4 regions of the Nicoliella spurrieriana genome follow, and region 4 is predicted to be linked to each of the others. Evidence: predicted binding sites of a transcription regulator. Region 4 holds the regulator's gene; each other region holds the start of a gene.
The links. Region 4 encodes NrdR, which represses ribonucleotide reductase genes. Its sites were predicted from a motif close to ACACNATATATNGTGT; they were not measured.
Positions count from the first base shown of each region.

Region 1 (4,653 bases), 610 kb from region 4:
ATAACGATGTCGTATTCTTCAGTAATGTCACCAGATTCAGTGTTGATAACGTGGTCTGCACCAGTAAGCTTTTGTTCTTCAGCTAACTTGTCATCATGACGACCAGTTAAGTCAACGTGTTGAACACCGTAAGCCTTTAATAATTCAACGAATAATAGACCCATGTAACCATCACCCATAACAAGTGCCTTGTAGTGTGGTTGTAAGTTAAGACGACGAACACCGTGAACACCACATGATACAGGTTCAGTAGAACAAGCAGCCTTTAATGAAAGGTTAGCTGGAACGTGGTATACAACTGATTCAGGAGCAGTGAAGTATTCTTCCAAACCACCATCACGAGTAACACCAACAGCTGATAAGTCTTCAGCTAATTGTGGACGGTCAACACGGAAGTACTTGTCCTTAGGGTAGTAGATGTTAGGGTCAACAGCAACACGGTCACCCTTCTTAAATTGGGTAACGTTAGCACCAACGGCTTCAACAACCCCTGAGTTTTCATGTCCTAAAACAATTGGAGGAACAGCATCTGCTGAACCTGGAAGACCATTGTATAATGCGTCGTCAGTACCACAGATACCTGCGTATGCGGTCTTAACTAAAACTTCGTCAGGCTTTGGAGTTGGAGTATCCAAATCTTGGATTTCCATTTGTTTAGTACCAGTTAATACTAATGCTTTCATGTGTAAATATCCCCTTTATAAATATAATAAATTTTTTAACCCAATCAAATGATCAGGCTTTCAATAACGATTTGATATGAAATAACCAATTAACACCAACTAGTTAGTAGTTAGTTACTTTTGATTACACTTATAATACTAATGATTATTGTTAAATAATCAACTATTATTTCTTATAAATATAACGATAATTCAATTTATAAATGAATAAAATCACATTAGTGGAATACCTAGTAAGCAAGGGTGAATGTTGATTTATTAGCAAAGATAGTTCATGGTTTCACAAATGTTAATAATTAATTAATTTGTTTTTATATAATTATGCAAATTACAACCGGTTGCATGAATAAAAAATTAAAAATGATATTTTTACTTTATTTTGTGAATTTCTTAACTAAAGTGCATAATCACTTAATTATGATAGGATAAATTAATAAAGCTAAGGAAGGCGATTTAGTTGCGTAGGATTATTTATATTATCTGTTTTGGGTTCTTAGGCGGTGCACTTCGTGAGTGGTTAACGTTATTATCTGGTAATCAACACTTTGCAATGATTATTGCAATTAATTTAATTGGGACGTTCTTACTATCATTTATTGCTAGTACTCTGCCACTATTGATGAATATTTCGAGTGATGTTTTAAGTGGGATTACCGTGGGGTTTATTGGTAGCTTTACTACTTTTTCAACGTTTACGGTCGATTTTGTGAAGCTGCTCAAAATTTCACTAATTAATTCATTCTGGTATCTTTCAATCAGTTTGATTTTTGGATATATATTCGCATTAATTGGGGTCAAACTCGCTGATTACGTTATTGCAAAGGCGGGTGAAAAATAATGATTACCAAAATTGTACTTGTGGGATTTGCCGCTGCGTTTGGAGCGGTCATTCGATATGGCATGATTGAATTAATTGGCAATCGCATGGGGTGGAAGGAATTTCCGCTGGCTACCGTGGTGATCAATGTGTCCGGTGCGTTTTTGCTAGGCTTATTAACTGGCCACCTTGCTGATGGATCCATCGCATTTCTAATCGGGAGTGGGATTCTGGGTGGCTATACTACGTTCTCTACGTTCATGAATGAAACGGTCAAACTGCAGATTAAACATCCACAATGGGCCGGGATATACTTTATTTTAACTACTTTATTAGGAATCTTAGCAGCTTTAATCGGAATGGCAATTTAGTACGGGGATGGGGTGGCCATCCCCTTTATTTATGCTTATGGCTAGGGGTCCTTTCGTGGATTTGCTAATTGAAAAATAACACGTTTACGATTCAATCGTTTAATTAACGAGATTGAAATCAATTCTAATTTGGATATAATAGAACGAGTCGACTAAAATAACTATATATAGATATTTTTAGTTATTTAGGTACTATATATTGTGTTGGGAGCGTTTTGAATGAATTATTGTAAGTGGCTATGGAGCCAATTGTTGGGCTGGAATGTCCAATCATACATTCTATTATTCTTTGGGTTAGGATTTAACTTAGCATTAACGCTAAGTAGCCCGATGACTACGATTAGTATTGTAACGTTTATTGCTGGTGCGCTAGGTTTAACCTGTGTACTGGCAATTAATAATGCAAAACCAGTCAACGGTTGGTTGGGCTTACTTAGTGCGATCTTATTAATTGCGGTTGCATTTACCGCCAAGAATTACATGGAAATTGTGATGCAACTTAGCTATATCGTATTATTAGATGTTCCGGTATTGTTAATGCCTAGTTGGAATCAAGATGCTGAACAAAAAATTTCTGGTCTGCGAGGCGATAGTGTTGCCACGACCATTAAAAACTGGTTACCATACGTATTCGGCTTTGTTGTTGTGGTTTTGATTATGCATACCCTGTTGGTTCACCTTACTGACAGTCCGCGGCCATTGATTGATTCGATTTCATCAACAACTGGAATCATGGGCGCGATTTTAACCACGTTAAAGAAACGGGAAACCTATTATTTTTGGTTTGCCCAGGGCATTTTATCAGTTATTTTATGGGGGATCACTGCAGCACAGGGTGGGGCATCACCAGTGCTATTTGTAACCTATATGTTGTACATTGGAAATGATATTCTAGCGTTTACCAAGAGTCCATGGTTTGCTAAACAGCTGGATAATTAATTTGGGTCGATTAAAAGGGGGATCCTATGCCGATGCTTGTATTAGCTGGAACGATTGGCGCAGGGAAGTCATCATTGACTACCCGGGTAGCGAAGCACCTTGGAACGAAGGCGTTCTACGAACCAGTTGGGGATAATCCAGTATTACCATTGTTTTATCAGGATAAACAGAAATACGGTTTTTTATTACAAATTTATTTTTTAAATAAGCGTTTTGAAATGATTAAGCGAGCGCAACGGGATGATAACAACGTTTTAGACCGTTCAATCTATGAAGATGCGTTGTTTACTGATTTAAACCATCGGTTGGGAAATATTAACGATGCCGAGGCAGCGATTTATCATGAATTATTGGATAACATGATGGAGGAACTACCATTTGCAGCGAAAAAGAAACGCCCGGATTTGCTAGTGTATATTGAGGTCAGTTTAGACACCCAGTTAGCACGAATTAAAAAACGGGGGCGCGATTTTGAACAATCCGATGAACTATTAGATTACTACCGAGAATTACGAGTGGCATACCAGAAATGGTTTCAAAATTATGATATTAGCCCTAAATTAAAAATTGATGGCGATCAATACGATTTTGTTAATAGCGCAGCGGACTTAACCGCGGTCCTGAACCAAATTGATGCTAAATTAAATGAATAAGTTAAAAAGCCGCCATTGTCATTTAGACAATGGTGGCTTTTTAATTTATATTGATTGCCAGATTTTTGGTATTTAGTGCTAAATGAGTACGTGGGTTCCTTTTTATTGTGATCATTTTCAGTGTAGGTTACTGAAACCCTACTATTTTTGAAAGTAACCTTTGTTTTAGCACTATTTTGCTTGCTCTTTTTAACTTTGCTGGTAGCTGGGACAGAAAGGAGTAAAACAGCGGTAACTAGAGTTACAGTCATTTTGAGTTGCATGAAAAAATCATCTCCATTTAATTTATAATTAACATTAAGTTATTTTGTCCTTTTTTATTGGTAAAATCAAATACTGGTGGGATATTAACTAATTTAACTAATTTTGAACCATAGTGTTTATGCATTTAATAACTAAGATAAATTGAAATGATATCTGACTTTGTTTATTGAAGGTAGATTAATAATGATTCAACTAAATGTATTATGTGATTTATTTGTGCGCTAATGGATTGTTAGTATCATATTGATTTATGAAGATGTAATTAAATTAATGACTATTGAAAAAATAATGTACTAATTGCATAAAAATATGCTATTATATTATTTGTGCAAAAGTAATAGGATGATTATATAATCATTATCCTGGATTAAAGTGATCAAAACTATTATTAACCTTATATAATTAATGATGGTTTTGATATGATGGTAAATTTTAATTTTAATCGGTTTCTTATTAGTAATCCATACTCATTCAATTATTATTTCACATCACTACTTAAATGCATGGTTTATAAAATGGAGGAATCATAAATTGAATAATGTGCGAAAAATAATTGCATCGTTAGCGATCTCAACTGCACTTTTGGGACTGGGTGCTAACTTGAATAGCAATGAAGATACTGCTAGTGCCGCAGTTCATAAGAAAGCCAAACATAGTAAGAAAAAGGCTGTTAAGAAGGTTAATAAAAAGAAGAAGTCGACTAAAAAAGCGACTAGTGGACATATAACCATTCTTAGAGGCCATCGTGGAAAAACTGGTGCTACGGGTGCACGAGGTGCGACCGGTGCCACTGGAGCAACTGGAGCAACTGGTGCTCAGGGTCAAAAGGGCGCCACTGGTGCTACTGGCGCTCAGGGTCCAAAGGGTGATACCGGCGCCACCGGAGCAACTGGTGCCCAGGGTCAAAAGGGCGCTACTGGAGCTAC
Region 1 is NZ_CP093361.1:373,057-377,709, reverse strand. Features, by position in the region: gene MOO44_RS03340 (zinc-dependent alcohol dehydrogenase family protein) at 1-683, opposite strand, end outside; gene MOO44_RS03335 (fluoride efflux transporter FluC) at 1,141-1,521, shown strand; gene MOO44_RS03330 (fluoride efflux transporter FluC) at 1,521-1,871, shown strand; gene pnuC (nicotinamide riboside transporter PnuC) at 2,091-2,810, shown strand; gene MOO44_RS03320 (deoxynucleoside kinase) at 2,837-3,463, shown strand; gene MOO44_RS08670 (NosD domain-containing protein) at 4,268-4,653, shown strand, end outside.
Region 1: a site for NrdR is predicted at 2,061-2,076, ahead of pnuC (nicotinamide riboside transporter PnuC). Genes of this name have one in related genera too.

Region 2 (4,653 bases), on a different replicon from region 4:
GAGTGCAGCTGGGACTAATCCGACTAGAATATTCATTTTTTAAACTCCTTTTTAAAACATACTTCTTATTTGATAGTGTTAATTGTATACCTTTTTTGTACTGAGGTAAATATATGCAATGCTAAAAAACGCTTAAAAAACCCTATGAAACAACAATGAAAACGTATTCATGAAAGCGTTTTAGCCCACCAGATTAAAAAATAAAAAAATTTTGAAAGCGCTTTTTTTAAAAAAGATTTTAAAATGTTATATAATAACATTGTACTTACATTAAAGGAGTTGATTTAATTGGCAGATACTAATGCTGCCAGCAACCAATTGGAGGATAACAACGTAAAACAACTCAAAAATAAATTTATCAATATTATTTTAAAATCATTAATGTCGTTTGTTGGAATTGCAATTCTTTCAATGGGGGCTGCGTTCTTAAAACAGGCTAATTTAGGGATGGATCCATTCACTGCGATGAATATTGGATTTTCCAATACATTACACATGGAGTTGGGTTCATTTCAATTAATGGTTAATATTGGAATGTTCATTCTGGTGTTAATTTTTGGTCGAAAGCAAATTGGGATTGGAACCATTTTAAACATGGTGTTAGTTGGATATGAAATTCAATGGTTCTCTTCTTTGTACGGCCTTATTTTTCCACATGGTTCAGGAATTTACGTTGTCATTGTCGATGTGATTGCTGGATTGCTTCTATTTACACTTGGAACATCCATTTACACCTCCCCATCATTAGGGGCTGCCCCATATGATGCAATTGCGCCCATTTTTTCTAGTCGATTGCATATTAAATATCAATTAGTTAGAAACATTCAGGATATTACATTTATGGTAATTGCGTTTTTTGCCCATGGTGCGGTTGGTATTTTGACGTTAGTCGTTGCCTTCTTTGCTGGTCCCCTTATCAACTATTGGAACGAACACTTTAGTCAACAAATGGTTTATCATATTGATCACTTTAGTGCTGAACCAACGATCAAAAACGCTAGTTCAGGAATTGCTGGTGTTGGTAAAATGGGTTATAGCATGGTGGTCCATGCTTACCAACAAACCAATTTCGTTGAACAGCATTTATCTGGGTATTCAGATGAAGAGTTAATTGAATTAACCCATAACACGCAAAGATCAATTGAAAAATCAGTTAGGTTACAGCGTAATTTACAAACTCGTCTAAATGCATTAAATGAAGAAGCGAGAAAGCGGCATATTAAAATTCCTAAATTAGAGGAATCCGATGAATTAAATCTAAAATAAACACATTAGTTCCACTGCACCCTAAAGTTTATCTAAAACTTTGGGGTGTTTTTTTATGACCGAAATGAGACAAAAATCAATTAATTGTGAAATAAATATCAAACTTGTGAGATTAGTTAATGTAAGTGATATAATGCTTCTGATTTTTTTTAAAATTTGATTTTTAATTTGAAATGTAATGATATCAATCTTTAGCGCCAATTGGTTGCAAACGAGTTATTTTATTTTACAAAAGCTGCCCTTGATAACACCATATCTATGGTTTATCTTTATATAAGGTGCTATATATAGTGTAATTTACAGAAGGGACCTGTTATGCAATGCATTCTAAAAATTTAAATCAAATTACGATCATTAAAAATAGTGGTGACAAAACACCATTTTTTAGATACAAATTAGACTATCTATTTGGTCAATTGTCACTCAATGCTGATTTACAAAATCAGTTCTATCAAGAGTTATTTAAGCACGTTAATAATCAAAATGAATTAAAATCTTCAGTTATTCGTGAAACATTTAACAATATTATGAACAATAACCACTTAATTGATGCACAACGAAAATATCAAAGTTATTATGAACAAGACCAGTTGATGTGGGAAAAATCAATTGATATTGATCGTAATATTAAAAAGCTATTTAATAAAAATTCAAGAGTAATTCATGAGAATGCAAATAAGGACAGTAATGTTTTTAATACCCAACGTGATTTACAAGCTGGCCGCTCTAGCAAGGCAATTGGCTTAAGGATGTTACCGCCGTTAGTTGCTAAAGCCCATCTTCGTGGTGATATTCATTGGCACGATTTAGATTATTCTCCGGCGACTCCTGAAACTAATTGTTGTTTAGTTGACTTTAAAACAATGTTGAATCACGGCTTTAAAATTGGGAATGCGAAGGTCGCATCCCCAAAGTCAATTCAGACTGCTACCGCCCAAGTGGCTCAAATTATCGCTAATGTTGCCTCATTACAGTATGGTGGCATTTCTTTCGACCGAGCTGATGAAGTGTTGGCACCATTTGCAAAATTAAACTATCAAAAACATATCCGAGAAGCTCAGAAATGGGTTACTCCTGAAAAGCATGCTGAGTATGCAAGGGAGCGAACTCAAAAGGATATTTATGATGCAATGCAGGCATTAGAATATGAAATTAATACGCTATATTCATCCCAGGGGCAAACGCCGTTTACAACCGTTAGTTTTGGCTTAGGGACGAATTGGTTCGAGCGCGAGATTCAAAAAGATATTTTTCGAATTCGGATTAAGGGCTTAGGGGTTGAAAAACGAACAGCCATTTTCCCTAAACTGACATTTGCTTTAAAACGGGGATTAAATTTAAATCCGGGTGACCCGAATTATGATATTAAGCAATTAGCAGTGGATTGCTCGACTAAGCGGATGTATCCCGATATTTTAAATTATGATAAATTGACAGAGATTACCGGAAACTTTAAAGCCCCGATGGGGTGCCGCTCGTTTCTACCTAAATGGGTGGATGATGATGGAAATGAAGTTAACGCTGGCCGGATGAATCTAGGGGTAGTTACCGTTAACCTACCACGCATTGCTTTATATGCTAATGGAGATCAAGAACAATTTTGGACCATTTTTAAGGATAAAATGCGAATTGTTCACCAAGCATTAGCGTATCGAATTAAGCGGTGTACGGAAGCTAAACCAGCGAATGCGCCATTACTTTATAAATACGGAGCATTTGGGAAGCAACTTAGTGATGACGATAGTGTTGACGAATTATTTAACCATGAACGAGCAACGGTCTCAGTTGGCTACATTGGACTATATGAGGTGGGAGCCAGTTTCTTTGGTCCTGATTGGGAGCGAAATCAGCAGGCGCATTTATTTACGGTTGAAATTGTAAAACAACTGAACCTGCTCTGCCAGAAGTGGTCAAAGCAAAGTGGCTATCACTATAGTTTATACTCGACCCCTGCTGAATCATTAACTGACACTTTCTGCCAGGATGATATCAAAAAATTTGGCAAAGTGGCTGCAATAACGGATAAGGAATACTATACAAATAGCTTTCACTACGATGTTAGAAAAAGCCCGACTCCATTTGATAAATTGACGTTCGAAGAGGCATATCCACACTATGCATCGGCAGGATTTATTCATTACTGCGAATATCCGAATCTAAAACAAAATCCTAAGGCCTTAGAAGCAGTTTGGGATTGGGCATATGATCACGTTGGCTACCTAGGGACGAATACTTCGATTGACCAGTGCTTTAAGTGTGGGTTTAGGGGTGACTTTAATGCAACTGCCCGGGGGTTTGTTTGCCCACAATGTGGTAATCATGATCCGAAGTACTGTGATGTAGTTAAAAGAACCTGTGGATACCTAGGAAATCCGCAAGCGCGCCCAATGGTTCACGGAAGACACCAAGAAATATCAGCCCGTGTAAAGAATATGACAGGAGGAATGATCAGAAATGCCGCAGAACATGAGAAAGCCAAACAATCCGACTCCCAAAGAATGGCTCGCGAATAAAGTTAGTCTAGAATATATTGCTGATTACAAACCATTTAATTTTGTAGATGGTGAGGGTATTCGGTGTAGTTTATACGTGAGTGGGTGCCTATTTAATTGTCCAGGCTGTTATAATGTAGCAGCGCAAAACTTTCATTATGGTCAACCATATACGCAGGAATTGGAAAATCAGATTATTGAAGATATGCGTAAACCGTACGTCCAGGGGTTAACATTACTAGGCGGTGAACCATTTTTAAATACACAAGTTTGTCTAAAACTTTGTAAACGGATTCGCAAGGAATTTGGGGATCATAAGGATATTTGGTCTTGGAGTGGTTATACATGGGAAGAATTAATGCAGGAATCCTATGATAAATTAAGGCTACTGTCCTTGATTGATATTTTAGTAGATGGTCGTTTTTTAGAATCACAAAAGGACTTGACGCTGCAATTTAGGGGCAGTGCAAACCAACGGATCATTGATGTTCCTAAATCACTAGCCCAAAATCGCGTTGTGATTTGGGATCGATTAGTGCACTAATTAGCTTCATAAAGAGTAAGGGTTTAACAAGTCCCTAGCTGATTAATTCAGTTAGGGACTTGTTTTTAGGCTGTTTATAACTTATTATTAAAAATAAAATATTTACAATTTAAAATAAATATTTTATAATTAATTTTATATTGGAGGGATTGGAATGGCAAAGGTATTGCTTCATTTTAACTTTAAGGGAGGCGTGGGGAAGACCACGATGACGGTTCTGGATACATATCTGTTAAGTCGAATGGGTAAAAAGGTACTCTTAATTGATATGGATCCCCAATCAAATGCGACTGAAATTATTAACGCTACTTTTGATAATCATGAAAGACCCAAAACTTCGTTTTATGATGG
Region 2 is NZ_CP093360.1:95,009-99,661, forward strand. Features, by position in the region: gene MOO44_RS00465 (GRP family sugar transporter) at 1-36, opposite strand, end outside; gene MOO44_RS00470 (YczE/YyaS/YitT family protein) at 289-1,266, shown strand; gene nrdD (anaerobic ribonucleoside-triphosphate reductase) at 1,587-3,779, shown strand; gene nrdG (anaerobic ribonucleoside-triphosphate reductase activating protein) at 3,721-4,302, shown strand; gene MOO44_RS00485 (ParA family protein) at 4,457-4,653, shown strand, end outside.
Region 2: a site for NrdR is predicted at 1,545-1,560, ahead of nrdD (anaerobic ribonucleoside-triphosphate reductase). Genes of this name have one in related genera too.

Region 3 (4,653 bases), 360 kb from region 4:
TTATAAGTCGCTTCGGTCGGTGCGTACTTCGCCTTATCGCGAATATCACGAATCTCATCGACCCCGTTATTGGAAGCCGCATCAATTTCGATTACATCATTGAGGGTGCCATTGGTAATCGCCTTACAAATGCTACATTCATTACATGGTTCCCCATCCTTTGCATTTGGACAGTTAACTGCCTTAGCAAAGATTTTAGCAGCTGATGTTTTCCCAGTTCCGCGGGGGCCTGCAAATAGGTAAGCATGACTAATTTGATTGGTAATAATGGTGTTCTTCAACGTTTCAGTAATTACCGGTTGGCCCACTAGATCAGCAAATCGTTGGGGTCGCCAGACCCGATATAATGCTTGATAACTCAATAGTTTTCCCCCTCATCATAGTCAAAAACAACGAACCTAATTCAATTTATTATAGCACGCGCAACTCCAATGCCACTCCGCCACTCTAAAAATTAATAATAAAATAAAAAAGCCCCCAGTCATAAACGACTAAGAGATTAATTGCTATGTACAAGAAGCACAGAACGTAGGAAACTTAGTGCTGCTTCCTCTCGGACCTGACACGGTTCGTTAGCACGTCCTTGCTCCAAGGCCTAACGGCAAATATTATCTTAACTTATTTTACCTAACTTGTCCAGAACGACGAGCTAGTTTTTTACGCTTGCGAGCAGCCTTGAAAAACGCCTTCATAATTGCCGCAGATTCATTAGCCAAAACCCCACCAGTCACGTTCACCTGGTGGTTAAAACGGGGGTCGTTCAAAACCTGATAGAGGCTATCGACCACGCCGCCCTTGGGGTTTGGGGACCCATAATATAGGTTTTTGATCCGTGAATTTAGGATTGCACCAGCACACATTAAGCATGGCTCAACGGTAACGTAGAGGTCACAATCCTCCAATCGCCAACTATTTAAAACGGCACAGGCCTCTTGGATCGCATAAATCTCCGCATGCCCAGTGGCATCTTCCGCTAGTTCACGTAGGTTATGACCGGTCCCAATTACCCGTCCGTCGTGAACGACCACGGCACCAATCGGAACTTCATGAATGGAATTGGCCGCCCGCGCCTGTATTAATGCCCGTTGCATAAAGGCTTCAATCCGTTGATCGTTCATTAGACGCATTCCTCCCTAGTGCTTGGTACTTTCCAAAATATAGTAACCCTTGTCGCGTTTAATGACCTTACAGTTACCAAACGTATTGGCCATTAATTTTTTAGCGGATGGCGCCCCCTGCTTTTTTTGAAGCACCACGGTCAACCGCCCTCCACTGATCAGGTGTTCTAATGCCCCGGTAATCATATTATCGACCACCGTTTTACCTGCTCGTACTGGTGGGTTAGTGATTACCGCAGCAAAGGTAGCGTCAATTGCCTGATAGCCATCGGAATTTTGAATCGTAACGTTAGCAATGTGGTTTTGCTGGGCGTTTTCCTTCGCCAAGCCGAGGGCCCGGTTATTCACATCGCTCATCAAGAAGTGTCGATCTGAATAGCGCTTTGCAAGGGCGAGGCCAATTGGGCCATATCCACAACCAAGGTCTAGGATGTCTCCATCCGGCAACTCAGCAATTTCAACGCTATTAATTAAAACGCGTGACCCATAATCCACCGTTCGTTTGGAAAAAACACCATTATCAGTAGCAAAGGTCAGCTGATTGCCCAATAATTCAAAATTCCAATTCTGTTTTGCGTGTTCAACATCGGGATTTGGTGTATAATAATATTCGGTCATTTTTATCATCCATTTCTATTTCATAATCTTAATTAGTTACCAAAATTAAATTAAAAATTGTTTCACGTATTATCACATGATACCACATCTAGTGTTACACGAATTTTGCAAACACTACTTGTGGTATTTTACGTTGAAATTATTCAACAAGGGTGTAGAATAAAATACATATTATTTACTAGTTCCTAGCAATTAGCTAGCTAATTGCTAGGATGCGAAAACAACTGGAGGCCGCGATTATGACACAAATTACTGTATTTTCAAAAAATAACTGCATGCAATGCAAAATGACCAAACGATTCCTGGAAGAACACGGTGTTGATTTTAAAGAAATTAATATCGATGAACAGCCAGAATACATTGACACTTTGAAAGAAGCGGGCTTTATGGCTACCCCAGTTATTAAGGCTGATGGAATCGAACCCTTTAGTGGCTTTAGACCCGATCAGTTAAACAAACTAGCGGTAATGGCATAAACTGCAATTATTCTACTGAAGTTGGCGATGTCTTTTAAAGACCTCGCCACTTTTATTTTAGCAAATTTTTAGAGAAAGCGTGGAGAAATAATGGGACTATCAGATTTAAAGGACGTTACCTATTACGACTTGAATAATGAAATCAACATCCCAGTTGATGGTCAAATCCAGTTGGATAAGGATAAGGAGGCCCTTGCTGCATTCCTAAGGGAAAACGTCGAACCAAACACTAAGCACTTTGCCTCACTGAAGGAACGCTACCAATACTTAATCGACAATGATTACCTGGAAAAAAAATTTATCAATAAGTATAACTTTAGCTTTATTGAAAAGGTATACGACTATCTTAAATCACAATCATTTCACTTTAAGACCTTTATGGCTGCGTATAAATTTTATGCTCAATACGCATTGAAGACCGACGATAATGAATACTACCTTGAAAACTTTATTGACCGTGCTGCCGTAAACGCCCTTTATTTCGCTGATGGTAATGAAGAACTCGCAATGAGCTTAGCCGATGAAATTATTAACCAACGCTATCAACCAGCGACCCCTAGTTTCTTGAATGCGGGGCGGAAACGCCGTGGTGAACTTGTTTCTTGTTTCCTAATTCAAACGACTGATGACATGAATACAATCGGTCGGACCATTAATTCTGCCCTTCAGCTTTCTCGAATCGGTGGTGGGGTTGGAATCAACCTCTCCAACCTACGAGCTGCTGGCGATCCCATCAAACACATTGAAGGGGCTGCTAGCGGGGTCGTTCCAGTAATGAAGTTATTAGAAGATAGCTTTTCATACTCCAACCAATTGGGGCAACGCCAAGGAGCCGGTGTGGTGTACCTAAGCCTCTTTCATCCCGATATCATTTCCTTCTTATCAGCCAAGAAGGAAAATGCCGATGAAAAGATTCGGGTAAAGACCCTTTCACTTGGGGTTACGGTTCCTGATAAGTTTTACGAACTAGTTAGAAACGATGATGATATGTATCTATTCAGTCCATATGATGTTGAAAGAATTTACGGAAAACCATTCTCATACGTTGACATCACTAAGGAATATGACAACATGGTTAACAATCCCGAAATTAAGAAGACTAAGATCAAAGCGCGGGAATTAGAAACTGAGATCAGTAAGCTCCAACAAGAATCTGGTTACCCATACATCATTAATATCGATACTGCCAACCGGGCAAACCCAATTGACGGTAAGATCGTAATGAGTAACCTCTGTTCAGAAATTATGCAGGTTCAAACGCCTTCCACGGTTAATAATAAGCAGGAATACGTTAAACTAGGGACCGATATTTCATGTAACTTAGGATCCACTAACATGGTCAACATGATGGCAGCACCTAATTTTGGGCACTCGATTGAATCAATGGTCAGAGCATTAACGTTCGTTACCGACCATTCCGATATTGACGTAGTTCCATCAATTCAAAGGGGCAACCACCTTGCCCACACCATTGGATTAGGGGCCATGGGCTTACACAGTTTTCTCGCTAAGAACCAAATTGAATACGGTTCTGATGAATCAATCGAATTTACCAGTGTCTACTTTATGCTCTTAAACTACTGGACATTAAAAGCCTCAAACCAAATTGCCAAGGAACGGAATCAAACTTTCCATCAATTTGAAAAGAGCCAATACGCAGACGGCAGTTACTTTGACAAATACGTTACGAAAGACTGGGGACCAAAATCAGAAAAGGTCAAGGCCCTCTTCGATGGGATTGAAGTGCCATCAACTAAGGACTGGGCGGAACTTAAAGCGGCAGTTATGAAGGATGGGCTTTACCACCAAAACCGTTTGGCAGTTGCTCCGAATGGATCAATTTCATACATTAATGATACAACTGCTAGTTTGCACCCCATCATTAGTCGAATTGAAGAGCGTTACGAATCTAAGATTGGTAAAATTTACTACCCCGCACCATACCTTTCCAATGACACCATTAAGTACTACAAGTCAGCTTATGATATTGATATGCGCAAAGTCATTGATGTGTACGCAGCTGCACAGGAGCATGTCGACCAAAGCCTTAGTTTGACCCTCTTCATGCGTTCAACAATTCCAGAAGGGCTCTATGAATGGAAGAATGGCCGTACTAATAAGATGTCGACGCGTGATTTGAACATCCTTCGTAACTACGCTTACTATAAGGGCATCAAGTCATTATACTACGTTCGGACCTTCACCGATGACCAACAAGAAGTTGGTGCAAGCCAATGTGAAAGTTGTGTTATTTAAGATTTTTTAACAGCTTATTGAGTAAATATCTAATATTAGTTATAGTATTAATATTAGATATCAAAAAGTAAGTTGAATATGAATGGAGAATCGCATGAAAAATTATAAAGCAATTAACTGGAATGCAATCAATGATGAAATTGATAAGGCGACTTGGGAAAAGTTGACCGAACAATTTTGGTTGG
Region 3 is NZ_CP093361.1:122,722-127,374, forward strand. Features, by position in the region: gene dnaX (DNA polymerase III subunit gamma/tau) at 1-362, opposite strand, end outside; RNA gene ffs (signal recognition particle sRNA small type) at 502-601, opposite strand; gene tadA (tRNA adenosine(34) deaminase TadA) at 624-1,118, opposite strand; gene MOO44_RS02195 (class I SAM-dependent methyltransferase) at 1,134-1,736, opposite strand; gene MOO44_RS02200 (redoxin NrdH) at 1,976-2,212, shown strand; gene nrdE (class 1b ribonucleoside-diphosphate reductase subunit alpha) at 2,303-4,468, shown strand; gene nrdF (class 1b ribonucleoside-diphosphate reductase subunit beta) at 4,563-4,653, shown strand, end outside.
Region 3: a site for NrdR is predicted at 1,816-1,831, ahead of MOO44_RS02200 (redoxin NrdH). Genes of this name have one in related genera too.

Region 4 (4,653 bases):
TCGTCGGTAATTTCTTCATCCTTAGGTTGGTAATCCTTCTTCATCCAATCTGGCTCAAAGTGATTTACCGGCTGTTGGTTTCGGTAATAACTCCGCTTAGGTTTCGCATCCCCAGCTGATTGCTTTTGATTATACTCTTTAATCGCCCGCATGGCATCGACAGCAGACCGGACGTGATAATTTTGAATCCAATCGTTAGCCACGTAATTAAACAGTTGTTTTGGAATCTGGGGATTATCCCGATCAATTAGGACGTGGTAAATTAGCATGTTCAAAGCCCCGTCGGTCATCACGTGTCGATCAAGCATCTCTTCGATCAAGTGGTTCTCAGAACCAGTCGGAAAGCCATTATGCGCATGCTTTAACTTGGCTAAAAAAGTGGCAGGTGGATAGTATTCAGCCCCCTTGATCAGTGAACGTTCCTGTGCATTAAATTCACCGGATTTAGGCTGGGCATCTGCAGCCGGCGTTTGATTGGAATCAGGAGCTGGCGTTTGCACCGGGGCCTCATACATCCGACTGACCAAGATTTTTAATTTAGTGGGGTCAAATACGTTGTTGCGAACGTTGGTTGCCCGCACGATCAATTTGGCAATTGAGACTTCATCAATCCCATACATGCGGTGTTCATTAACAATTAGTTGGTAGTACTTTTTGACCTGATCAATGTGAACATACGACTTTGCCAGGCAGTCCAAGACTAAGTTAAAGTCAAAGTCCTTTGCATCCACCTGGAAATCATCTTTCGCATGGGCATCATTCACCGGGGTCTGCAAAGCATAATCGCGCTTTAAATTCCCAATCGTCTGGGGTTGATCAGTAATTTGATCAGCATCGATTTGAAATGAATCCAAGAAATTCTGGGTAATTTCCTCGGCACTCCCAGCTTGAAACGGCTTGATCAACAATCGGTTGGCCAAGCGCTGGTACATGGACTCCCCGATGTTTTCCAATAGTGCTAAGCTCAAAAGATCATCGTTAAAAAACTGCCGGTCAGTCAGGGGCGGCACTAATTGATAAATAATCACCGGACTGGAGTCGGTTTGTTGGACGAACGTTCTTAATAACCCCGCCCCCTCTAATTTAATCCGGCATTCCTTAAACCTACGAAAGTCAATTTGTAAAAATGCAAACACATCGGAATGGGAACGTTGCTGATATTCCTCACGCCGTTCATCACTATATCGCCAAAGTAAGCGGATCAATGCCGTCGCAACACTGCCGATAACGGGTTGATACAATAAATCGATTGCCTCGCTTGCTAGGTCGGATAACCGTTCATTTTTAACAACAATGAACCCCGTTTGGGGGTCGTTTTGCGCTAGTTGATTACTCATTATTTACCATTATCCTTTGATTCTTTGTCACGATCACGGTTCATGACTTCCTTCATCTCGTTATAAAACACGGTCATATCCTTGAACTGGCGGTAAACGCTTGCAAAGCGAATGTAAGCAATCTCATCAACGTTGGCTAGTTCCTTCATCACGTATTCACCAATCAATTGACTAGCGACTTCGGTGTCACCAGTCGCTCTGACTTTCGCTTCAACATCATCAACGATCTTCGCCATTTTATCTGATGAGACCGGTCGCTTTTCAGCAGATCGAATGATTCCGCGCAACACCTTATCGCGATTGAACTCTTCACGATTACCGTTGTGCTTGATTACCAATAATGGTGCGGTCTCGACGCGTTCAAAAGTGGTATAACGATACCCACAGTTTTCACATTCTCGCCGCCTTCTGATGACGGTGCCATCATTCGTCGGCCTAGAATCAATTACCCGCGAACTATTTTTATGACAATGGGGACATTTCATTTTGCTCACCTCGCCGTTCGTTTATCGTAAGTTATCCAGTAATTTTATCACTTGTTGCTTCGTTTGACCAATCGAACCCGAATTATTAATCGTAACGTTAGCTAACTGTTGTTTAATCGATTGACTCCATTGCTTTCCGATCAATTGGACCGCCCTAGCCGTACTAACGTGGTCGCGGGCGGTGATCCGTGCGACCTGCTCCACCGAATCACAGGTGACCATCACCACTAAGTCGGTATAACTAGCATACCCCGCTTCAAAGAGCAGCGGTGCATCTAACACCACGAGTGGGGTTTGTTGAGCACTTAACTCGTTGATCCGTTTTAAAATGGCGTGTCGAATGTATGGATCCAATAGCCGATTCAGCTGCATTAGCTTAGCATGATCAGCAAAGACGATTTGGCCGAGGCGCTTGCGGTCGATGGCATCCTCACCGGCGACCGTGGGGCCAAATGCATCCACAATTGCTAAATAGCAATCAGTGCCATGACGTTGCAACTGATGAACGATTCGATCGGCATCGATGATGGGCACCCCGCAAGCTTTAAACTGTTTACTTACGGTCGATTTCCCGGTCCCGATGCTGCCGGTCAAACCAATCAGCTTAGTCATCTACGCCCACAACTCTTTGACAGTTCGGACAAAAACTAGTTCCCCGTTGGGCCACCTTGATTTTTTCAATTGGCGTCCCGCAACGTTCGCAGGGTTGGCCCTTCTTGCCGTATACGTGGAGCTGACTTTGGAATTCACCGGCTTCGCCAAAGGCATTGGAATAAGAATGAACCGTAGTCCCATGCCCCTTGATGGCCAGTGCAATTTCATCGATGATGTTGCGGCGCAACACCTTAATCTGATCATCTGAAATTAAGTTCGTGGGTTGTTCTGGATGAATCTTACTCATCCAAAGCACTTCATCGGTATAAATGTTACCAAGTCCTGCAATGTGGTCTTGGTTCAATAGAAATGGCTTAATTTTACCGCGGCTCTTGTTCATGATCGACTTCATGTAGTCGAACGTTAAATCGGTTTCCGTTGGTTCCGGACCGATCGTCCCGATTCCAGACAAGGTGTGTTCATCCCCATTTTTAATCAGATACATCCGACCGAATTTACGGCTATCATTGTAACGGAGTTCGCGTCCATCGGTTAGGTGCATGATGATGTGGGTGTGTTTGTCTGGTTTTTCACCATCCGTTTCGACATCGTACTTTCCTTCCATTCGAAGGTGGGAAACAACGGTGTGGCCGTTATTTAATCTGAATAACAGGTACTTCCCACGTCGATCAATTTGGTTGATCGTACTACCGCTCAAACAATCAATAAACGTTTGGGCATCCACATTCAGCATCTTAGGATAAATTACATCGACGCTTTTAATCTGGGCCCCCTTAACTAACTGGGTCAGTCCTCTGCGGACGGTTTCAACTTCTGGTAATTCTGGCATTTAATTCAACCTCTCTTTATTTACTTAGCATCGTACCAAGTGGCCCCAAAGTGGCTGGCGACCTTAAGTGGAACGTGGAGTTTAACTGCTGAATCCATAATTTTGGGCACTAACTTTTGGAGCACTGGAATTTCTGATTCAGGAGCCTCAAAGACTAATTCATCATGAATCTGTAACAGCATGTTGGCTTGCATTCCTTCAATTGCCCTTTCCATATTAATCATGGCAATTTTAATGATATCGGCAGCACTACCTTGAATCGGTGAATTCATGGCAGTCCGTTCGGCAAATGACCGCAAATGGAAATTCCGGGAATTAATATCAGGTAAGTACCGTCTCCGGTGGGTAATCGTTTCTACGTAGCCCTGTTCATGGGCTTGTTTAACCGAATCCTGCATATACTTATGAACGTTTGGATATTCAGCAAAGTACCGTTCGATAAATTGCTTAGCGGCCTTTCTGGTGATTCCGGTATTTTTAGCTAGGCCAAAGTCACTGATTCCATAAACGATTCCAAAATTAACCGCCTTGGCTTGCCGCCTTAGCTCGGGCGTTACTTCGGCATTTGATTTTAAGCCGAAAATTCGGCGAGCCGTTGATGCGTGAATATCATCATTGTGTAAAAATTCATCCTGCATGTTAGTGTCACCACTAATCGACGCCAATACCCGCAGTTCAATCTGCGAATAATCGGATGAGAAAATTTGCCAACCGGGATGGCTAGGCACGAACGCCCGGCGAATCTGACGCCCCTCTTCAGTCCGAATCGGGATGTTTTGCAGGTTCGGATCCACTGAAGATAGCCTCCCGGTCTGGGTCAACGTCTGTAAGTAACGGGTGTGGACCTTATTATCGTCTGGATCAATGACCTTTAATAATCCATCTACATAGGTCGAAGCAATCTTACTTAACTGACGATACTTTAAGATGTTATCAACAATTGGTGCTTGGGGCGCTAATTGCTCCAAAACATCAACGGAAGTCGAATAGCCAGTCTTGGTCCGCTTAATAACCGGTAAGTTTAACTTATCAAATAGGATCGCGCCTAGTTGCTTGGGCGAACCGATATTAAATTCGGTCCCAGCTTCGTTATAAATCGCCTGTTCACATTCAGCAATCCGTTCGGAAAGCTTACTACCCATTTGCATTAGTTGATCGCGATTAACGGTAATCCCAGCAATTTCCATCCGGGCTAATACGAACGCAATCGGTAGTTCCAATTCGGTATATAACTTAGTTTGGTCATGCTCAGCTAGTTGGTCAAGCATCTTTTGCTTCAGGGTCGTAATCGCCAGCGCCTTTGCAGCCAGGTGGTTGAATAATCTGTCATCATCATCTGGAATCGACCGCTTGGCACCCTTTCCATAAACTGCTTCGTCACTTTTGA
Region 4 is NZ_CP093361.1:1,477,023-1,481,675, forward strand. Features, by position in the region: gene MOO44_RS07470 (replication initiation and membrane attachment family protein) at 1-1,337, opposite strand, end outside; gene nrdR (transcriptional regulator NrdR) at 1,337-1,822, opposite strand; gene coaE (dephospho-CoA kinase) at 1,844-2,434, opposite strand; gene mutM (DNA-formamidopyrimidine glycosylase) at 2,427-3,266, opposite strand; gene polA (DNA polymerase I) at 3,287-4,653, opposite strand, start outside.